DNA from 4 places in the Gordonia sp. IITR100 genome. Region 4 is predicted to be linked to each of the others. Evidence: predicted binding sites of a transcription regulator. Region 4 holds the regulator's gene; each other region holds the start of a gene.

Region 1 (5,723 bases), on a different contig from region 4:
ACGCCGACGCCCTCACCGACGACGACGTCGGAGCAATTCTCAAGGTGCATCCGAGCAACTTCCGGGTCGAGGGCTTCACCAGCGAGACATCGCTCTCCGAGCTGCGCGGCCTCGCCCGGGCGCACGGCGTGCCCGTCGTCGCCGACATCGGCAGCGGACTCCTGCAACCCGACCCGCTGCTGCCCGACGAACCCGACGCCACCACGACACTCGAATCCGGCGCCGACCTCGTCATCGCCAGCGGCGACAAACTCCTGGGCGGACCACAGGCCGGACTCCTCCTCGGCGATGGAGCGCTCGTTCAGCGTCTCGCGAAACACCCACTCGCACGGGCCGTTCGCGCGGACAAGCTGGCACTGGCCGCGATGGAGGCGACCGTCGGCGGCCCACGACCCCCCGTCTGGGAGTACCTCCACGCCGATCCCGACAGACTTCGCGTGCGTACCGAATCCCTGGGCACGGCAGTCGGATTCCCGATCGTCGCCCATGACGGACGGGTGGGTGGCGGTGGCGCACCCGGCGTGCCGCTGCCGGGGTGGGCGGTGCGGCTTCCGGTCGCAACGGCCGCCCGCCTACGCGTCGGGGATCCGGCCGTCCTACCCCGCGTTCACGACGACGCGTGTCTGGTGGACCTGCGCTGCGTTCCCGAAGCCGACGACGTGCGGGTACTCGCCGCGATCCGACAGGCTCTGGGCGCGTCGTGAAGTCGCGCTCGTGAAGTACGTGGTGGCCACCGCCGGACACGTGGACCACGGGAAGTCCACACTGGTGCGTGCTCTGACCGGGATCGAGCCGGACCGATGGGAGGAGGAACGACGCCGCGGGCTGACGATCGACCTCGGTTTCGCCTGGACCACACTGCCTTCCGGTGCCGACGTGGCCTTCGTCGACGTCCCCGGCCACGAGCGGTTCATCCCGAACATGCTGGCCGGCCTGGGCCCGGCGCCCGTCGTCCTGTTCGTCGTCGCCGCGGACGAGGGATGGAGCGCCCAGTCCGACGACCACCGTGATGCCGTCGCCGCCCTCGGCATCGAGTACGGGCTGCTGGTCATCACCCGAGCCGACCGGGCCTCGCCCGACCGCGTTCGTGAAGTGATCGATCTGTCGCGTGATCGCCTCAGCCGCACCGGCCTTTCCGATGCGCCGGCGGTCGTGGTGTCGGCGCCCGATCGCGTCGGAATCGACGAACTGCGCACACGGCTCGACGCCGTCTTGGCCGGGACATCAGCGCCGTCGACCTCGGGGCGTGTCCGGTTCTGGATCGACCGGGTCTTCACCCGCACCGGCGCCGGCACCGTCGTCACCGGCACCCTGGCCGCCGGGACGATCGCGGTCGGCGACACCCTGGACCTGCTCACCGTTGACGACCGCCGACGACTCGATGTCCGTGGATTGCAGAGCGAGGGTGCAACTCTCACCACCGCGGCCCCGGTCAGCCGAGTCGCGATCAATCTGCGCGGCGTCGGCGTCGACGACGTCTCGCGTGGCGACGCACTCGTGACGCCCGGAGCCTGGCACACCTCTGCTGTCGCTGATGTCCGGCGCGTGAGCGGAATGTCCTTCGAGGAGGCACCGGAACACCTCGTCGCGCACATCGGCACAGCGGCGCTACCGGTCCGGTTGCGCCCCTTCGACGGCGACCACGCGCGTGTGACCCTCGCGCGCGCCGTGCCGATGTCGCGGGGCGATCGGCTGGTCCTGCGCGATCCCGGCCAACGTATCGTCGGCGGCGGCGTCGTGCTGCACCCCGATCCCCCGGCGCTGACCCGACGGGGCGACGCGACGCGACGCGCGGCCTCGCTGGCGGCCATGTCCGACGACGCCGGGGCCGCCGAAGAAGTGCATCGGCGTGGCGCGATGCGCGTCACCGATCTGACGCGACTCGGCCTGGTCGACGACGCCGAGCCCGCTCCCCATGGCATACGGGTGATCGGCGAGTGGTGGGTCGCCGAAACCTCCCTCACCGCCTGGGCGGAACGGCTTCACGCCGCCGTCCGCGAACTACATCAACGGGACCCGTTGTCGGCCGGGCTCTCTGCGGCCGGCGCACCCGCACTGCTCGGGCTCCCGGACACGACGCTGCTGGCGACGGTCATCTCGGAAGCCGAGCTGTCGTCGTCCGACGGGCACCTGGCGGTCCCGGGTCACGTGCCCTCCCTGGGCGATGCCGAGGACGCGATCCGCGCACTGGAGCGCCGGCTCGCCGACCATCCGTTCCGTGCACCCGAGGCCGATGACCTCGCCGCACTCGGCCTGGGCGCCCGAGAACTCGCCGCCGCCGAGCGCACGGGCCGAATTCTCCGTTTGCGCGACGGCGTCGTGCTGTTGCCGACCGCCCCCGCCCTGGCGATGCGCACCCTCGCCTCGCTCGATCAGCCGTTCACCACCAGCGCCGCTCGTCAGGCGCTCGAAACCACTCGGCGCGTGGTGATTCCGCTACTGGAGTACCTGGATGCCCGTGGTTGGACCCGCCGGCTCGACGCCGGGCACCGCGAGGTCGTGCGCTGAGCCGCGGGCGGTGTTCCTGTCGGACAGGTCGCCGCGTGCATCGCGGGAAGAGCTTCCGTCCGAGGCCCCTACCACACGACACCGACAAGTCGACATCAACGAATAGCATTGCACAGCAGTATGTTTGGCCTTGCCACACGTCTGGATTGGTGTACACTCGAACCTACATTCGCAGCAACGGTTCTCGGGGGAGGTGACCGTCATGCCCAGCACCGCACCACTCGCCGACCACGGCGCGCCCGTGTCCCGCGCGGCCGAACTCGTCGCCGAACTACACGCGAACCTCGACGAACTACAGACCGTCGACTTGTCGTCGTGCACCGACGAAGAACTGATTGAAGTCGCCTCTGCCACCGAACGCGCCATCGCACGTCTGACCGTTGCCGGTGACCGGCAGATCGATCAGGTCGAGGCTCGTGATCTGCCCCGCAAGGCCGGCTGCCGGACCCTCATGCAATTCATGACACACCGGCTACGAGTGTCGAACCCGATGCGGCGTCGCAAGCAGATGGACGCTACCGCCCACCGCACCAGCCTCGGCGGCGAGGTCCTCCCACCCGAATACCCCTGCCTCGCCGAGGCTTTCGCACAAGGCGCGGTCGGCACCGCGCACGTGCAGGCCACCCTCGACGTCCTCGACCGCATCCCGGGCACCATCGACCACGACATCAAGGTCGCCGCCGAGCGACAGATGGCCGAGATCGCCGCCGACCACACGCCCGCCGACATCACCCAACTCGGCGCGCGGCTGCTTGCCCACCTCGACCCCGACGGCACCCTGTCAGACGACACCGACCAGAAACGACGCCGCGGCCTGTGGATCGGTCGGCAACGCGCCGATGGCACCGCCAAAATATCGGGCACCCTGACACCCGCACTCGCCGCCCGACTCACCATGATGTTCGCCGTGTGGGGCAAACCCGGACTCAACAACCCCGACGACCCCGCCTCACCCAGCGGACCGGCCGGCACCGCCGACCCCGACGCCCTGGCCACCGCAGCCGACCGCGACGGCCGCACCCTCGCCCAGTCCAATCACGATGCCCTCGACGCTGCACTCGCCGCAGGTTTCGCCGACGGAACACTCGGCACGTCGCACCGCGGCCTGCCCGTGCAACTGATCATCAAAGCCGACCTCTCCGACCTGATCCGCGAAGCCGGACTCGCCACCACCGCCACCGGAACCCTGCTGCCCATCCGGGACCTGATCGCGATGGCCGCCGACATGCAACCCTGGCTCGCGATCTTCAAAGACGCCACCACCGTCCCCCTGCACTTCGGGCGCGGGAAACGACTCGCCACCCGCGAACAACGCCTGGTCTCCTTCGCCCGTCCCGACGGGGAAGTGTGTTCGGCACCCGGGTGCGATCAACCCGCGACCCACATCGAGCTTCATCACGCCGAACGAGACTGGGCCAAGGGCGGTCTCACCGACATCGACGACCTCGCCCCGGCCTGTCCCCGTCACAACCGCATGGTCGGCGACCAGCCCGGCCAATACACCACCCGCATCGCCCGATCCGGACCCGACGAAGGCCGCTGCCTGTGGCGGTTGAACGCCGAACCCGGCGCACCGCCCAACCCCGAACACCTCAACCGCCGACCCGACATACCCAGGCGGTTGCACGCCCACCTGGCACAGGTGCGGCGAGAGATCCACGGACGCACCACGTCCGGCGATGAGCCACGCCCACATGACGCGCGCCGATCATGGTTGAAAACCAGCCACGTCATCGACTACCGGCCACCACGACCCGGACCTCGCACACCCCGGCCGTCCCTCGTCGAAGCACACCTCATGGAGTTACTCGCGACCTGGTGAAGGTCCGCCTGCTCATCCGCAGTGGTCAGCGTGTGAGGACCACCTTGCCGATCGCCCCTCCGGATTCGGAGACCTGGTGTGCTGTACGGAGATTGTCGATCGTGAAACCCAAGAGTTCACGATTGACAGTGCTGCGGATCTTGCCGGCGTCGACGAGTTCGGCGACCCGGCCGAGGATCCGGTGTTGCGAGTCGTCTTCCGGTGCGAACAACGGCTTGGAGAACATCAACTCCCAATGCCAACTCTGGCTCCTCTGCTTCAGCGGGAGGGTATCGAGACCTTCCGGCTCGTCAATGGCGACGACCTGACCGTGTACACCCATGATGTCGGCATAGGACTCGACATTCCCGTCCGAGTGGGGCGAGAAGATGTAATCCACGCCGCCCGGGGCGCACGACCGCACGTCCTCGCGCAGGCGTCTCGGGTCGACGACGTGGTGGGCCCCGAGCCCTCGCGCCCATTCCTGCGACTCAGGCCGTGAGGCGGTTGCGATCACGGTGAGATCAGTCAGGCTCCGGGCCAACTGTATGACCATCGAGCCGACGCCCCCGGCACCCGCCACCACGACGATCGTTCCCGAGTCCGCGGAATCGACCCGCAGCTTCTCGAACAACGACTCCCAGGCAGTGATCGTGGTCAACGGCAGTGCGGCAGCCGCGCCGAAGTCGAGGGACGACGGTTTGCGTCCGACGATCCGCTCATCGACCAGATGGAACTCGGCATTCGTTCCCGGCCGACCGATCGAACCGGCGTAGTAGACCTCGTCCCCGACCGCAAACCTCGACACCTCGTCGCCGATCCCGACGACGGTTCCCGCCGCGTCGAATCCCAGAACACGCGGCGGATCGGAGTCACGCAATCCCGCACGCACTTTGGTGTCCACCGGGTTGACCGAGACCGCGCGGACCTCGACGAGGAGATCGTGCGGACGGGGGGCCGGCACCGGCATCGTCGTCTCGGCGAACGCGCTCGGGTCCTCGACGGAGTTCGCGGCGACCGCGACCAGTGCTGTCATGTTTCTCGCCATGGCGCTAAGGTATCCCTGCGACCCCAGTTACCCGCAAGGGCTCCTAGTATCCAATAGAAAGCATCGAGGCCAGCGCCATGTCACTGCCGTCCCCTCGCGGAGACGCCTACTCTGCGTCGTGTCCCTGCCGAGGGATGCTCGACCTCCTCGCCGACAAGTGGAGCGCCCTGGTCATCGGTGCCCTACGCGATCGACCGATGCGTTTCGGAGAGCTCCGCGTGCGGCTGGACGGGATCAGCCCCAAAGTCCTCACGGCGACTCTGCGTCGGTTGGAGACAGCCGGGATGCTGACCCGTACCGTCTATCCGGCGGTCCCGCTGCACGTCGAATACCAACTGACGGAACTCGGGGTGGACGCCGCCGGGC
Region 2 (5,723 bases), on a different contig from region 4:
TGATCGAGGCGGTGCGCGCGCTGCCGCCCGCCGATCCCGACGACGTGTGCCTGCTGCTGTACACATCGGGGACCACCGCGGATCCGAAGGGCGCGTTGCACAGTCACAACACCCTCGTGTTCGAGAACATGTCGATGATCGACACGTTCGGACTCAACGAGCGCGACGTCGTGTTCAACCCGTCGCCGGTGACGCATGTGACGGGCGTGAACTGCGCCCTCACCCTGCCCTTCCTCCTCGGTGCGCCGGTGGTGCTCCAGGACGCGTGGGACCCGGAGGTCGCACTGACGAGGGTGCTCGAGGAGCGCGCCAGCTTCATGATCTTCGCGACCCCGTTCCTACGTGGCCTTTTGGACGCGGCCGTCGCGCGTGGCGTACGCACACCGTCGGTGCGCTACATCATCTGCGGGGGTGCCGACATCCCGGACTCGCTGGTGACCAGATCCACCGAGGTGCTGGGCACCGTGACGCGGATGTACGGCGCCACCGAGGGGCCGTCGGTGACGTCCGCCAATCGCTCCGACGAACCCCGCCTGCGTACCGGGACCGATGGCCGCGTGCTCGCCCCGACCGAGGTCATCGTGTCCGACGGCGCCGGGGGTATCGCTGCGACCGGCGTCGTCGGTGAGGTGCTGTGGCGCGGGCCCGACACCTTCCTCGGATACCTCGACGCATCGCTCAACGACGAGGCCTTCACCGCCGACGGATTCTTCCGCAGCGGTGATCTCGCCTACTTCGATGCCGACGGTGGAATCCACATCGTCGGCCGGATCAAGGACATCATCAATCGGTCCGGCGAGAAGATCAGCACCCACGACGTGGAGAACGAACTGAGTGAGCATCCCGCGGTCGCCGAGATCGCGGTCGTCGCCGGGCCGGACGCCCGAACCGGGGAGCGGGGGTGCGCCTTCGTGGTCACCCGGGACGCCGTCGACCTCACCCTCGAGGAGGTTCGAGAGTTCCTGTCCGCGAGAGGAATGGCGATGCAGAAGGTCCCGGAGAGCGTGTTCGTCGTCGACTCCCTGCCGAAGACGGCCAGCGGGAAGATCCAGAAGTTCGCCCTCCGCGACTGGACCCGCGACCGCAACACCACACCGCCGCAGATGCAGGCCGTGACCATCTCCGCGGCGCACGAACGGTGAGAAATCCAGCAGGACAGCACGACCGAGCAGGACAGGAACGACGAGAATGACGACGACCGCACCGGGCGCGATCACGCTCGATGACTACGAAGAACAGGCGCGGACCTGGCTCGACGCCGAACTCCCGGCCCGGGCTGCACAGGAGCACGACCCGACCTACGCCATCTTCCACAATCGGACACACGACGAGGAACGTGCGCTGATCGACGCGGCGCGCGCGTGGCAGGCCCGACGCGTGGACGCAGGCTTCGGCGCGATCACCTGGGGCCCGGACTGGGGCGGGCCGGGTCTCACCGCGGGCCACGAACGCGTCTACGTGAACCTCGAACGCGGGTACCAGGCCCCCGACCGGCACGAGAACGTCCTGGTGACAGTCGAACTGGTGGCGCCGACCCTGCACGCACTCGGGACCGACGAGCAGCGGGAGCGGTTCGTCCGCCCCTTCCTGCGCGCGGACGAGCTGTGCTGCCAACTGTTCTCCGAGCCCGGGGCGGGTTCGGACCTGGCCGGCTTGTCGACGAAAGCCGTTCGGAGTGGGGACACCTGGCGGATCAACGGCCAGAAGGTGTGGAGTTCTGGCGCGCAGTTCTCCGAGTGGGGTCTGCTCATCGCCCGGTCCGACCGGTCGGCGCCGAAACACAAGGGCATGACCGCATTCATGGTCCCGATGGACACGCCCGGCGTGGAGGTGCGGCCGATCCGACAGATGTCCGGTGGGTCGACGTTCAACGAGGTCTTCCTCTCCGACGTCGAACTGCCCGACGCCCTGCGGGTCGGTGCCGAGGGCGACGGATGGAAGGTCGCGCTCACCACACTCGGTTTCGAGCGGAACTCGAGCGCCGGGATCGTCAGTGCCGGCGGCAACAGCGTCGACCTCGCCCGCCTCGTCGACCGTCTCGGACTGTCCGACGACCCGCTGGCCCGGCAACGTCTCGGCGATGCCGCGATCTACGAGCGGGCGGCGGCGCTCATGGTGGCGCGCTACGCCGAACGTGAACGGGCGGGTGCCGTGCCGGGCGTCGAGGGCTCCATCGGCAAACTCGTGTGGACGCAGAACCTGAAGCGCGTCGGCGACGCCGCGGCGTCGTTCCTCGGCGACCGGATCGTCGCCGACACCGGCGAGCCCGACACGTTCGCATGGTCGGAGCATCTGCTCGGCGCACCCGGGTACCGCATCGCGGGCGGCTCGGACGAGATCCAACGGAACATCATCGGCGAACGCGGCCTCGGACTGCCGCGCGAACCCCTCTAGGAGTACACATGCCCATCGAACTCACCGTGGAGCAGCGCGATCTGCAAGCCGCCCTCACCGATGCGTGGTCGGAACACGCTCCGGCGCAGGATGTCTGGCCGTCGATTCGGGAACTCGGACTGACCGAGATCCCGTTTCCGGAGGATCTGGGCGGGGCCGGGTACGGGGTGAAGGACGCGTCGGTCGTGATGACCGCCCACGGTCGCTGTCTCGGTTCCTCGCCGTACCTCTCGTCGGTGATCATGGCCGGCCTCACCCTGCTCCATGCCGCCGACGACGAGGGGCGACGGGCACACCTGCCGGCCATCGCGTCCGGGGAGCGGCGCGCCGCGCTCGTCTGCGGCCCCGCCGTGGTCTCCTCGTCGATCGGTGCGGAGGTCACCGATGAGGGAACGCTTGTCCTGAACGGACGGCAGGACGTCGTCCTCGACGCGGCGTCGGCCGACGTGCTCGTGGTCGTCGCGCACACCGCGTCCGGTGTGGAACTCGCCGTCGTCGACGGTGGCGCTGCCGGCATCGGCCGCCACCAGCGTGAAAGCCTGGATCTCACACGAGAGTTCGCGACTGTCGAGTTCACCGGTGTCGAGGCGACCCGGGTGTCGGGCCCGTATCTCGAGGAGCGGCTGCGCCGGGTTCGGTCGCTGCTGATGATCGCCCTGGCTGCCGAGCAGGTGGGTATCGCCCGCCGGTGCCTCGAGATGACGGTGGACTACGCGAAGACGCGTCAGCAGTTCGGTCGCACGATCGGATCGTTTCAGGCGCTCAAACACCGCCTCGTCGACATGCTCGTTGCCACCGAGCTCGCCGAGGCGACGGTCCTCGACGCCGCGGATGTCGACCGCTTCGACGACGCGGATCTGGCCGAGCGGGCCGCGTCGGCTCGCGTGCTGGCCTCGCGGGCCGCCATGTACGCCGCGGAGGAGGCCATCCAGATCCACGGCGGGATCGGGTTCACGTGGGAGCACCCGCTGCATCACCACTTCCGGCGGGCCAAGACCGACCAGCTGTTGTTCCAGGACGACGACGTGCACGTCGACACCGTCGCGCGCGCCATGCTCGGACGGGCCCGCGCGGCGTCGGTGTGAGCGCCGGCGGAGTGGTTCCGGATCGGCGCGTTCGACCTACTCGTCGTCGCTGACCTGCGGAGCGCTCGGCGCGCAGCCGCGAAATCCGTCGCTGGGTTGAGCCGGCCCCGAGCGGAGCGAGGTGCCCCTCCCCGCGCTGGTTGAGCTGGCACACCTCCGCTGGTTGAGCCGGCAACGAGCCGTTAGGCGAGTCGCCCACCCCCGCTGGTTGAGCCGGCAACGAGCCGCTAGGCGAGTCGCCGTGTCGAAACCACCTGGCAACCCGACGAACTCAGCCGCCGCCAACCCGGACGGCACCACACCGCAACGCCCAGAGCCCATTTCGTCGACAACGATGTCACTCCTGTAGAGACTCAACCGGAATTGTCGGTGGCCGGGTTTACATTGTTTTTCAACGGATCACCTGGTCGCAGCGGGTGAGTGGACAGGCGTCGGGGGGCGTGGTGAAGGCGTGGACCGATCTACCGGGCGAGTTCGTCGCCGGGGTCGATCCTGCCCACGCCGCAGAGACCGACATGGTCATGTTGATGGCCGGCCTCGACGCCACCCGGCGCGGCGAGTCCTACCTCGCCTGGCACCAGTATCAGACGATCGCAGCGATGACCGACCGCCTGATCACCACCAGCGCGTCCGGGTTCGTCATGGACGGCCATGCTGACTGCGCGGCCCGCATCGCCCGCCAGGCCGGGGTGTCGCGACGGCATGCCGAAACCCTCATCGATGAGGCCATCGCGCCTCGCGACCGGCTCCCCGAGGTTGCCGACACCCTGCGTGACGGGGTCCTGTCGCAGTGGCAGATCCGGCTGATCATCTCCCGCACCGAACTGATCCCCACCGACGACCCGATCACCCCCGCGTTGGATGCCGAGATCGCCGACACTGTGCGTCGCCGAACAGGTGTGTGGGATCGGGCCCGCCTGCGGGACATGGTCGACCGCCTCGTCTTTCGCCACGACCCCGACGCGGTACGCCAACGCCGCAAAGACGCCATGGACCAACGTGGGGTATGGAGCCACGAACTGCCCGACGGCACCGCCGAACTCACCGCCGTGATGTCGGCGGAAAACGTGCGGATCTCGGCCAAAGCCGTCGCCATCCTCGCCGACACGGTCTGCAAGCGGGATGCCCGCACCCAGGGGATACGACGATCCGATGCGATGTTCGCGCTGCTGACCCGCACCAGCTTCGACTGCCAGTGCGACGATGAACAGCCGTGCACTGCCGACATCCCAGACCCACAGAGCGTCCTCGACGCGGTCCGCGCCGAGATCGTGATCCATGTGGTGACCGATGCCGCGACCCTGGCCGGGGCACCCGGGGTCGGGTTCCTCGACGAACACGGCATCATCAGCGACGAACACGTCCGTGACCTCGCCGCCCGCCCGGACGCCACGCTGTCCCCGGTCACCCCCGCCCGCACCGCGCCCATCTATGTGGCCGGCAGCACCAATGACGATGACCAGCGGCGGAGTGCGCACGGCCCGGCACCAGCCGAGGACACCCGAGCCGACAGCGAGAAGCATTCCACCGCAACCCACTTCGGCGACTCGACCGATGTCACCGCCGCGGGTGTGGCGGTGGTGTATCCGGCGACCCATCCCGGCAACGGGTATCGGCCCACCGCGTCGTGTGCTGATTTCGTGCGGGTGCGGGACGGGTATTGCACCGAACCCGGCTGTACCCGTTCGGCATTCGCGTGCGATCTCGACCATGTCACCGAGTACGACCACACCGACCCCGCCCGGGGTGGGGCGACGTCGAGTGAGAACCTCAACACCAAATGCCGCCCCGGTCACCTCTTCAAGACCCACGGGGACTGGGTTGATGTGCAGTACCGCGACGACGACGGTCGCCTGGTCACCGAATACGAAACGCCCGAAGGGGTCACTCTGCCCGGCGACGCCGAGACGCTGGAAGACACCTTCCCGAACCTTCGGCGGATCCGGTTCGAGCAAGCCGCCCAAGCCCCACCCACACCACGGGTCATCGCCTCCGACAACCCGGAGCGCACACACAGCCGACTGGACGCCAAACTGGCCCGCCGGCGACAAGAACGCGCCCGAAACAAACGAGCCCGCGAAGAACTCGACCGCATCGACCCACCGCCGTACTGACCCGAGAGCACGTGGGGCTCCAATCTGATGACGCGAGTTGTCAGACTTGGTAGCCTGTCGCCACGAGATCGCCGTTCGGTCGACCCCATCGGGACGGCGAACGGTGACCTGAGTGCGAAATGCGGTGAAC
Region 3 (5,723 bases), on a different contig from region 4:
CGTGGGGAAAAGCTCCCCATCTACAACCGCATCGGCGTGCTGCGGGCGGAGCGTCGGATGTCGCGGGCCGAACTCGCCGCAGTCGTCGGCATCAACGTCCAATCGGTGGGCGCACTCGAGCGCGGCGACAACTACCCCAGCCTCGACCTGGCGTTCCGCATCTGCGACGTCTTCGATTTACCGGTGGAGGCGGTGTTCAGCCGGCACGAGTTCGAGGCGATGTCGTCGGCGCTGTACCGGCGCCAATCGTCGCCCCGTCAAGAACTGCACCCAGCCACCCACACCGACGAGTCCGGAGGTGAACGATGAACGACCCCAATTCGGCCATCCCCGAGGAGGCCACACCCGCCCTCTGGCGCCGCTACGAGGAGTGGCGGGGCCGCCGGCACCAGGAGTTCAACGACAAGAACGCACACCGCCTCACCTCGTGGCGCACCCGGCGAACCTATCGACGACTCGTGCTCGTGCAGGCGTTCTTCGCCATCCTGCTGATCCTCAGCTCGATTCTCGCGTTCTTCGACACCGGTATCTTTCTGGTGCCCTTCCTGATCGGACTCGCCGGCATCATCACGACCCTGTACCTGACGCGGATCGTCACCGGGTCGATCGCCGACACGCCGGTCACCGCTCTCGATGAGATCCAGGTGGCGCAACGCAATTCGGCGCGTTCCATCGGTTTCACCGTTCTGTACAGCCTGATGTTCATCCCGTACGCGGTGCTGGTCGTCCTCAGCTTCGACGACCAGGTGTCCGGCCAGGCGGTCTACGGATCGGCCATCCTGCTCATCACGCTCGTCCTGGCCGCGATCTGCGTACCGACCATGCTCACCGCCTGGTGGATGGCGGATCCGGACCCCGAGGATCTCGAAGCACTGCCATCGGATACGACAACCATTCCCAGTGAGGAGAGTGCGCAATGACCGCACCACTGATCGTCGACGGGCTCCACAAACGGTATGGAGACCTCATCGCGCTGCGCGACATGACCTTTTCCGTCGACCCGGGTGAGATCTTCGGGTTCGTCGGCAGCAACGGCGCCGGCAAGTCCACCACCATGCGCATCATCCTCGGCGTGCTGGCCGCCGACGCCGGAGAGGTTCGCCTCGGCACCCAGCCGATCGACCTCGATCTGCGTCGTCGAATCGGGTACATGCCCGAGGAGCGAGGCCTGTACCCCAAGATGAAGGTCGGCGAACAGCTGACCTTTCTCGCACGGCTGCACGGGATGTCGGCGGCCGAGGCGCAGGATTCCGTCCAGCGGTGGACCGATCGCCTCGGCGTGGGCGCCCGCCACGACGACAACGTCGCCGACCTGAGCCTCGGCAACCAGCAGCGGGTCCAGCTCGCCGCCGCCCTGGTCCACGATCCCAGCGTCCTGGTGCTCGACGAGCCGTTCTCGGGCCTGGACCCCGTCGCCGTCGACGTGATGAGCGACGTGCTCAAAGAGAAGGCTGCCGAGGGCATCCCGGTGATCTTCTCCTCGCACCAACTCGACCTCGTGCAGCGACTCTGCAACCGGGTGGGCATCATCGCGCGCGGTGAGATGCGCGCGCTCGGCACGGTCGACGACCTGCGTGCACGCGAGGGCATCACCCTCGAGATCACCGGGCCGCGTGCTGATGTCGCGTGGGCCGACTCCCTGCCCGGCGTCCGCGGCGTCGACTACGGCGAGACGACCCGCCTGCTGATCGACCCTGAGATCGCCGACGATCAGCTGATCCTGGCGACCGCCCTCCAGAACGGGCCGGTGCACCGGTTCGCGACCTCGACCCCGTCCCTGACCGACCTGTTCCGAGAGGTGGTTTCCGCATGACCACGCTACCCGACACCCCGGTGGCAACCACCGGTTCCGATCCGAGAGCATCTGCCGCACAGGCGATCCGACTCGTCGCCGGCCGCGAGATCACCACGCGCGCCAAGACCAAGTCCTTCGTCGTCAGTACCGCGCTGCTGATGATCGTGATCGTCGCCGGGTCCATCATCATCAACCTGTTCTCCGGCGGCGACGACGTCGAAAAGGTCGCCGTCGTGGGTCAGCCGGCCGCCGTCGCCGAATCCATCGTCTCCGTCGGTGAGGCCTCCGGCACGACGATCGCCACCGAGCCGGCCGACACCGTCGAACAGGCACGCGATCGGGTCAACAGCGGCGACGTGAAGGCCGCGCTGGTGCCCGGAGAGACGCCGGGATCGTATGTGATCATCACCAAGGACAGCCTCGAACCGGCTGTGGAGGGCCCGATCCGCACCGCGGTGTCGCAGGCGAATCTCTCTGCGGCACTGGCCGAACGCGGTGTCGATGCCGCCACCCTGCCGACCGTGGACATCTCGGTCTCGCAGACCGAACCGGACAACCCCGACGAGGGACAGCGCCTGCTCATCGCGATGGTCGGCGTGGTGCTGCTCGTCACCGCGATCATGATGGGCGGCACGATGGTCGCCGTCGGCGTCGTCGAGGAGAAGACGTCGCGCGTCGTGGAACTGCTCCTGGCGACCATCAAGCCGCTGCATCTGCTGTGGGGCAAGATCATCGGCATCGGTGTGGTCGCCCTCGGGCAGGTGGTGCTGCTCGGTGCCACCGCGCTGATCGCGGGCACCGCGACCGGAATCCTCACCCTTCCGGGCGCCGCCATCGGGATGTTCGCGGCGGTGATCGCCTGGTTCCTGCTCGGCTTCCTGTTCTTCTCCTCGCTCTACGCGGCAACCGGGGCCATCGTCTCCCGGCAGGAGGAGCTGAACTCGTCGTCCGCGCCGCTGACATTCCTTGCGGTGGCGGTGCTGTACTCCGGCATCTTCGGTGTGCAGGCGATGGATTCGACGTTGATCGAGGTGCTCAGCTGGATACCGCCGTTCAGCGCGGCACTCATGCCGATGCGCATCGCGACCGGTGACACCGATGCCGTCCAGATCATCGTCACCTTCGGCCTGATGGGCGCCGCGTGCGCGGCCGCCACGTGGATCGCCGCGCGGATTTACCAGCGGTCCATCCTGCGCACCGGCTCGCGGATCGGCTGGGGCGAGGTACTCAAGCTCGCCCGCTGAGCCTGAGGAGCGAGCTTGCGAGCGTCACCCTCCGATCCCTGAGGAGCGAGCTTGCGAGCGTCACCCTCCGATCCCTGAGGAGCGAGCTTGCGAGCGTCACCCTCCGATCCCTGAGGAGCGAGCTTGCGAGCGTCACCCTCCGATCCCTGAGGAGCGAGCTTGCGAGCGTCACCCTCCGATCCCTGAGGAGCGAGCTTGCGAGCGTCACCCTCCGATCCCTGAGGAGCGAGCTTGCGAGCGTCACGAAGGGTCCTGTTGCGATGCGTGACAGGACCCTTCGCCGCGCCCTCCGCTGGTCGAGCCGATACCCCCCTGCGCTGGTTGAGCCGGCAACGAGCCGCTAGGCGAGTCGCCCACCCCCGCTGGTTGAGCCGGCAACGAGCCGCTAGGCTAGTCGCCCACCCCCGCTGGTTGAGCCGGCAACGAGCCGCTAGGCGAGTCGCCGTGTCGAAACCACTCGGCGACCCGACGATCTCAACCGTCGCCAACCCGGACGACACCACACCGCAACGCCCAGAATCTATTTCGTCGACAACGATGTCACTCCTGTGGAGACTCAACCGGACTTGTCGGTGGCCGGGTTTACATTGTTTTTCAACGGATCACCTGGTCGCAGCGGGTGACAGAAGAGGCGTCGGGGGGGCGTGGTGAAGGCATGGACCGATCTACCGGGCGAGTACATCGCCGGGGTCGATCCTGCCCACGCCGCCGAGACCGACATGGTCATGTTGATGGCCGGCCTCGACGCCACCCGGCGCGGCGAGTCCTACCTCGCCTGGCACCGCTATCAGACGATCGCGGCGATGACCGACCGCCTGATCACCACCAGCGCGTCCGGGTTCGTGATGGACGGCCATGCTGACTGCGCGGCCCGCATCGCCCGCCAGGCCGGGGTGTCCCGCCGGCATGCCGAGACCCTGATCGATGAGGCGATCGCGCTGCGGGATCGGCTCCCCGAGGTTGCCGACACGTTGCGTGACGGGGTCCTGTCGCAGTGGCAGATCCGGCTGATCATCTCCCGCACCGAACTGATCCCCACCGATGACCCGATCACCCCCGCGTTGGATGCCGAGATCGCCGACACTGTGCGTCGCCGAAAAGGCGTGTGGGATCGGGCGCGCCTGCGCGACATGGTCGACCGCCTCGTGTTCCGCCACGACCCCGACGCGGTACGCCAACGCCGCAAAGACGCGATGGATCAGCGTGGGGTGTGGACCCACGAACTGCCCGACGGCACCGCCGAACTCACCGCCGTCATGTCGGCGGAAAACGTGCGGATCTCGGCCAAAGCCGTCGCCATCCTCGCCGACACGGTCTGTCAGCGAGACGCCCGCACCCAGGGGATACGACGATCCGATGCGATGTTCGCGCTGTTGACCCGCACCAGCTTCGACTGCCAGTGCGACGACGACGATCCCTGCACTGCCGACATCCCGGATCCACAGAGCGTCCTCGACGCGGTCCGCGCCGAGATCGTGATCCATGTGGTCACCGATGCCGCCACCCTGGCCGGGGCACCCGGGGTCGGGTTCCTCGACGAACACGGCATCATCAGCGACGAACACGTCCGTGACCTCGCCGCCCGCCCCGACGCCACGCTGTCCCCGGTCACCCCCGCCCGCACCCAACCCACCTACGTGGCCGGCAGCACCGCCGACGATGCAGCACAGCGAACAGCCCATCGCCCCGCGCCGGCTGACACAGTCGAGTCGACTGTCCACGGCGGCACTGATGTCGAAGCAGCCGAACCCGGTGATGTCGGCGGGACCGGTGGCCTCGCCGCGGGCGTAGCAGTGGTGTATCCGGCGACCCATCCCGGCAACGGGTACCGGCCCACTTCGTCGTGCGCGGATTTCGTGCGGGTGCGGGACGGCTATTGCACCGAACCCGGCTGCACCCGTTCAGCATTCGCCTGCGATCTCGACCACGTCACCGAATACGACCACACCGACCCCGCCCGCGGTGGGGCGACGTCGAGTGAGAACCTCAACGCCAAATGCCGACCTAGTCACCTGTTCAAAACCCACGGGGACTGGGTCGATGTGCAATACCGCGACGACGACGGCCGCCTGGTCACCGAATACGAAACCCCCGAAGGGGTCACCCTGCCCGGCGATGCCGAAACGCTGGAAGACACCTTCCCCAACCTGCGGCGGATCCGGTTCGAGCAAGCCGCCCAAGCCCCACCCACACCACACGTCATCACCTCCGACGACAACCCGGACCGCACACACAGCCGACTGGACGCCAAACTGGCCCGCCGGCGACAAGAACGCGCCCGAAACAAGAAACGACGCGAGGCCGAACTCGAAGCCGACCGTCGCGACTTCCTCAAGAACCCGCCACCATTCTGACGGACTCGTCCTCTGAGGTCAGCTAGATCTGGCCGAAACGGCGGAGCGCTTCCTCGCGCTCGGCCTTGTGATCGACCATCGGCTCGGGATAGTCGTCGGCGTCGACGTCACCGACCCAGCGTCGGATGTACTCGCCGTCGGGATCGAACTTCTTGGCCTGCGCCTCGGGGTTGAACACCCGGAAGTACGGCGCCGCATCGGTTCCCGTACCGGCGGCCCACTGCCAGCCGTGGTTGTTCGACGCCATGTCACCGTCGATGAGCTGCTCGAGGAACCATTCCGCTCCCCACCACCACGGCAGGTGCAGGTCCTTGACGAGGAAGGACGCGG
Region 4 (5,723 bases):
GGTCGACGCGACCGGTGACGCTGGCACGGAGGGGAGCGCCCGAGGTGTCCACCGCGACCCGGCATCCGGCGAGGACGAGGTCGTCGGCGATCGAGCGGTACCAGTCGTCGGGGACGCCAGGAGGCAGCGAACCGCAGAGGGTGACCCACTGCGCGGAGCCGGCGTGCTCACGGATCAGCCCGACTAGCGCCTCGCGATCCGGGCCCGTCAAGGTGACGCCCGGTGCGTTGATCTTGGTGGTCGTCCCGTCGGATTCGGCGATGGTGATGTTGGACCGGACCTCGCCCTCGACCGGCACGGCGTCGTAGGGGAGTGCGAGGTCGTCGAGTGCGGCCCGCAACGGGTCGCCCGGCCGCGCCGGGAGCAGTGCGCGGGTGGCCAGGCCCGCGGCCGCGACGACCCGGGCCACGTTGACGCCCTTGCCGCCCGGCTCGGTGCGGACCACGCCGGCGCGCTGCACCTCGCCGCGGGCGAGCGGTGCGCCGAGTTCGAGGGTGCGGTCGAGACTCGGGTTGGCGGTGACGGTGACGATCATGCGATCACGACCTCGACGCCACGCGCGGACAGGGCCGCCGAATAGGCCGGGTCGATCCCGGAGTCGGTGATGAGGACGTCGACGTCGTCGAGTCCGGCGAAGGAGGTGAGGTCCTCGCGGTCCATCTTCGAGCTGTCGGCAAGGACTACGACCCGTTGCGCGGCTGCGACCATCGCCGCCTTGACCGCGGCCTCGTCCGGGTCGGGTGTCGACAACCCGTGGGCCTCGCTCAGGCCGTTCGTCCCGATGAAGGCGGTGGTCACGCGCAGTCGGCGAAGCGCGTCCACGGTGTCGACGCCCACGGTCGCCTGGGTGAGACCGCGTACGCGTCCGCCGAGGGCATGGAGACCGTCGGGATGGGTTCCCGCGAGCAGGCCGGCGATGGGCAGGCTGTTGGTGAACAGGGTGAGCCTCCGATCGGGAGCGGTCGCCTCGGCCGCGCGGTAGGTGGTGGTGCCGGCGTCGAAGAGCACCGAGCCGCCGTCGGGCGGCAGGAACCGGATGGCCGCCCGGCCGATCGCGGTCTTCTGCTCGATCTGGCTCGACTCCCGTTCGTCGATCCCGAGCTCGCCGAGGGTGCGCATGATCTCGGCGCGCACGGCGCCGCCGTGGACCCGCTGGAGATGTCCGGCGCGTTCCAGTACCGCGAGATCGCGTCGGACGGTCTCGCTGGTGACGTCGAATTTCTCGGCGAGCGCGGCCACGGATGCCCGCCCCGCGAGGCGCACCTCGTCGACGATCGCCTGTTGTCTCTCCTCGGCGTACACACCGCTCCGATCTCCGGTTTCGACCACCCGCTTGTTGAGGCGTGTGGGATTGGATGTTGTAGTAATTGTGTTTACGCCTGTTTGTGTTGACAAGTCAAGCACTTTTTGTAACGGTGGTCACATCGATAGTCGAGTGAGAGGCAAGACGATGGCGCAGATCCTGACGGGAACCCCGGTGGTCGGCGGATTGGCCCACGGTCCCGCGCTGTGGCCGGGCGAGCGACCCGACCACTCGCCGGAGAAGCTCGGCGTCGGTGTGGAGATCGCCGAGGAACGGCGCGCCGACGAGGTCTCGCGCTTCGCCACCGCGGCCGGCGCCGTCGCGGCGCGGCTGCGCACGCGCGCGTCGCAGAACACCGGGGTGACGGCCGAGGTGCTCGCCGCGACGGCGGGCCTGGCCGAGGACCGCGGCTGGATCGGTGCCGCGACCGCGCTCATCGGCAAGGGCGCCCCCGCCGAGGCCGCTGCCGTCGCGGCCACCGAACAGTTCGCGGCGGTGTTCACCAAGCTCGGCGGACTGATGGCCGAGCGGGTCACCGATCTCAACGACGTGCGCGACCGGGTCCTCGCCGAACTGCTCGGCCTACCCGAACCTGGTGTGCCCACTCCGGAGGTGCCGTCGGTCCTGCTCGCCGACGACCTCGCGCCCGCCGACACCGCGGGCCTCGACCCCACGAGCACCATCGCCCTCGTCACCCGCCTCGGCGGACCGACCAGCCACACCGCGATCATCGCGCGCCAGCTGGGGATCCCGTGCGTGGTGGCGGTGGCCGACCTGGACGAGATCGAGCCCGGCACAACCGTTCTCGTCGACGGCAGCACCGGGCGAATCGAGGTGGAGCCCGATGCGGAGGCGGCCCGGGCTCGCGTCGACGAGGATCGGCGGCATGCCGCACTCGTCGCCGGCTGGACCGGTCCGGGGCAGACCGCCGACGGGGTGGCCGTGGCGGTGCTCGCCAACGTCGCCGACGGATCGTCGGCACGCGCCGCGGCCGGGTACCCAGTCGAGGGCGTCGGGCTCTTCCGCACCGAACTCGCGTTCCTCGAGCGTGCCGACGAACCGTCGGTGGACGAGCAGGCCGCGATCTACCGGGAGGTGCTCGATGCGTTCAACGGGCAGAAGGTGGTCATCCGCACCCTCGACGCCGGGTCCGACAAACCGCTCCGGTTCGTGACCCATCCCGACGAATCGAACCCAGCGCTCGGCGTGCGGGGTGATCGGATCGCGCTGGCGCACCCCGAGATCCGCGCGCATCAGCTCGACGCGATCGCGCAGGCCGCGTCGGGGTCGGCCGTCGCGCCGTGGGTCATGGCGCCGATGATCGCCTCGCCGGCGGAGGCGCGCACCTTCGCCGCCGAGGTCCGTGGCCGTGGTCTGGTCGCCGGGGTGATGATCGAGGTGCCCGCGGCGGCGATCCTGGCCGAAGCCGTCCTCGCCGAGGTGGACTTCGTGTCCATCGGCACCAACGATCTGACCCAGTACACGATGGCGGCCGACCGGATGTCGGCCGATCTCGCCGGACTGACCGACCCGTGGCAACCGGCCGTGTTGAGCCTCATCGCGGGAGTCGCGGCAGCGGGCGCACGTCAGGGAAAGCCGGTCGGGGTGTGCGGCGAGGCCGCCGCCGATCCGAACCTCGCCTGCGTGCTCGTCGGTCTCGGCGTCACCTCGCTGTCCAGCGCGCCGGCTGCTGCCGCGGCCGTGGGGGCCCGGCTCGGCGAGGTGTCCGCACCGGACTGCCGGGCCGCCGCCGAGGCCGCCCTGGCCACCTCGGATCCCGCCGCGGCGCGCGAGGCTGCCGCGGCGGTGCTCGACGGTTCGGTCGGCGGAGAGGTCAGACTCGCCGCATCACGGTGACGACCTTGCCGAGGATGACGGCATCGTTGCCCGGGATCGGATCGAACAGTTCGTTGTGCGGCATGAGCCAGACGTTGGGGCCCTGACGCTTGAAGGTCTTCACGGTGGCCTCGCCGTCGATCATGGCCGCGACGATGTCGCCGTTGTCGGCGACGTTCTGCTGCCGGACCACGACCCAGTCGCCGTCGCAGATCGCGGCGTCGATCATCGACTCGCCGACGACGCGCAACAGGAAGAGCGATCCCTCGCCGACCAGCTCACGGGGCAGCGGGAAGACGTCCTCGACGGCCTCCTCGGCCAGGATCGGACCGCCGGCCGCGATACGGCCGAGAACCGGCACGAAGGTCGGCTCGGGAAGCTGGCCGGCCGTCGGGGTGTCCGGCGACGGGGTGTCACTCGGGGCGATGTTGACCGCACGGGGACGGTTCGCGTCGCGCTTGAGCAGCCCCTTGCGTTCCAGCGTCCGCAACTGATGGGCCACCGACGACGTCGAGGCCAGGCCGACCTCGTCGCCGATCTCCCGGATGCTCGGCGGATAACCGCGCTCGCGCACCGAGCGGCGGATCACCTCCAGGACCCCGGCCTGTCGCGGGGTGAGTGAGGCCTCGGCGGCGGCGGCGTCGAACGGGGCCTCGTCGTCGGCGCCCCGCGCTCGGCCGCGCCTATCGCCGGTGTCACTCATGTTCGGTTCCTCTCGTCTTCGGAACGTGCTGGTAGATGGCTTGCGCCGGGTCCGAGCCTAGCGGAGTTCGACCGGCACCTCAAACATTTGTTCGATGTGTCGCGAGACTTTGTCGGGCCGTCGTGCTACAAATTCGAACATCAGTGCATCGAACATCTGATCGATGTTCGAACACCGACCGCGACACCCCGCACGATCCAGACACCAGAACACCGGAGGGCACCATGCGCACCGCCACTCTCGTCGCTCCCGTCCGCACCGACCGTCCCGACGCTGTCCGGCCCCCCACCGACCGCGCCGATCGGGTCCGGACGCGCGCCCCGCTGTCCGACGGCGGCCGGCCGATAGACAACCGGCCGGCCGGCACCCGACCGCGGGGTGCGTCGCCGGTGACCCCGCGGGTGGGCGGTACCCACTGTGGCTCTCCGGTCGGGGTGCGCGGGCGTGGCCCGGTCGGACCCGACGCGGCGGTGTTCCGTCGGCGCCGCCGCACCGCGGTCGCGCTCCTCGCCGGCGTCGGGCTGGCGTTCGTCGTGTGGGTGTTCGGTGTCGTGGGCCAGAACTACTCGGACTCGCTGACCCCGTCCGCCGTGAGTGCCGAGGTCGTCCACGTGCGCTCGGGGGACTCGCTCAGCTCGATCGCCGGCCGGGTGGCACCCGAGATGCCGCGCGAGGTCGTGATCGACGAGATCGTCGCGATGAACGATCTGGGGTCGAGCGCGCTGCAGGTGGGCCAGCCCCTGCTCACCCCCCGGTACCGCTGAGGCCGGGCGGTATCCTCGATGTCACAGGGGCCGGCCGACAAGCGGCGGGGCGCACGCTTCGGGTGCGTTCCAGCGTCCCGCGACCTGCGTGAGGACACGATGCGCTGCCCCTTCTGCAAGAACGACGACACCAAGGTCATCGACTCGCGTGTCGCAGATGAAGGGCAGGCCATCCGCCGCCGTCGCTCCTGTGTGGAGTGCGGTCGCCGGTTCTCGACCGTGGAGAGCGCCGTGCTCGCGGTGGTCAAACGCAACGGCGTGACCGAACCGTTCAGCCGGGAGAAGGTCATGCGCGGCGTGCGGCGAGCCTGTCAGGGCCGCCACGTCGCCGAGGACGCGCTCGCGCAACTCGCCCAGCAGGTCGAGGACACGGTGCGCGCCAGTGGATCGGCCGAGATCCCCAGCAACGAGGTCGGACTCGCCATCCTGGGTCCGCTCCGCGATCTTGACGAGGTGGCGTATCTGCGCTTCGCCTCGGTGTACCGGTCGTTCGACTCGGTGGAGGACTTCCAGCGCGAGATCGACGACCTGAAGGCGGCATCGGGTTCCGGGAGCGCGCTCGCCGAACCCGTGTCAGCCGAGTCGGTCCAGAGCTCGTAGGACCCGTTTCTCCGACACCGGGAACGCGGTACCGAGACGCTGGGCGAACAGCCCCACGCGCAACTCCTCGACGAGCCACTGCGCTTCGTCGTCGACCACCGCCCGCCGGTGCTCGGGTACCTGTTCGATGCGCTGGGCCCACCGTTCGACGACGCGATCGACGGCGGCCACCCCGGCCTGGTCGCGTGCTGCGGACGCGGGTAGTGCCTCCAGACGTGCTTGCGCGCCGTCGAGATAGCGCGGCAGATTCTCCAGGTGGCGTCGCGCGGTGGCCGCCACGAATCCGTCGAACACGAGGTGGGCGACCTGTTCGGCGACGTCGTCGGCAGCCAGCGAACCGGCGTGCCGGTCGATCGCCGCCCGCAGCGGGGCCATCCGTTCGAGGGCCGCGACGGCCAGCGAGAAGTAGTCCGGTGCGGCCGCGGCGACCCGTGGCCGGATCTGTTCGAGCAGCGCCGAGAAGGACTGCGGTGAGCGAACCGCGGCGAGCTCTGCGTCGTCGATGTCGGCGACCGTG

The links. The regulator LexA, encoded in region 4, represses DNA repair genes until DNA is damaged. The targets are predictions, from matches to a motif close to CGAACANNTGTTCG.
Region 1: the regulator LexA is predicted to act here: its motif matches at 2,667-2,680, upstream of B1818_RS10635 (HNH endonuclease signature motif containing protein).
Region 2: the regulator LexA is predicted to act here: its motif matches at 3,876-3,889, upstream of B1818_RS09550 (HNH endonuclease signature motif containing protein).
Region 3: the regulator LexA is predicted to act here: its motif matches at 3,639-3,652, upstream of B1818_RS17265 (HNH endonuclease signature motif containing protein).

The regions. Positions count from the first base shown of each region.
Region 1 is NZ_MVKV01000005.1:152,859-158,581, forward strand. It holds gene selA (L-seryl-tRNA(Sec) selenium transferase) at 1-704, shown strand, start outside; gene selB (selenocysteine-specific translation elongation factor) at 715-2,508, shown strand; gene B1818_RS10635 (HNH endonuclease signature motif containing protein) at 2,711-4,330, shown strand; gene B1818_RS10640 (zinc-binding alcohol dehydrogenase family protein) at 4,356-5,357, opposite strand; gene B1818_RS10645 (helix-turn-helix domain-containing protein) at 5,492-5,723, shown strand, end outside.
Region 2 is NZ_MVKV01000004.1:220,790-226,512, forward strand. It holds gene B1818_RS09535 (AMP-binding protein) at 1-1,142, shown strand, start outside; gene B1818_RS09540 (acyl-CoA dehydrogenase family protein) at 1,189-2,394, shown strand; gene B1818_RS09545 (acyl-CoA dehydrogenase family protein) at 2,403-3,479, shown strand; gene B1818_RS09550 (HNH endonuclease signature motif containing protein) at 3,896-5,593, shown strand.
Region 3 is NZ_MVKV01000013.1:98,045-103,767, forward strand. It holds gene B1818_RS17240 (helix-turn-helix transcriptional regulator) at 1-309, shown strand, start outside; gene B1818_RS17245 (hypothetical protein) at 306-920, shown strand; gene B1818_RS17250 (ABC transporter ATP-binding protein) at 917-1,813, shown strand; gene B1818_RS17255 (ABC transporter permease) at 1,810-3,039, shown strand; gene B1818_RS17260 (hypothetical protein) at 3,023-3,283, opposite strand; gene B1818_RS17265 (HNH endonuclease signature motif containing protein) at 3,684-5,393, shown strand; gene B1818_RS17270 (deoxyribodipyrimidine photo-lyase) at 5,416-5,723, opposite strand, start outside.
Region 4 is NZ_MVKV01000003.1:162,374-168,096, forward strand. It holds gene B1818_RS07160 (1-phosphofructokinase family hexose kinase) at 1-535, opposite strand, end outside; gene B1818_RS07165 (DeoR/GlpR family DNA-binding transcription regulator) at 532-1,302, opposite strand; gene B1818_RS07170 (phosphoenolpyruvate--protein phosphotransferase) at 1,451-3,160, shown strand; gene lexA (transcriptional repressor LexA) at 3,138-3,842, opposite strand; gene B1818_RS07180 (LysM peptidoglycan-binding domain-containing protein) at 4,067-4,606, shown strand; gene nrdR (transcriptional regulator NrdR) at 4,706-5,206, shown strand; gene hrpA (ATP-dependent RNA helicase HrpA) at 5,180-5,723, opposite strand, start outside.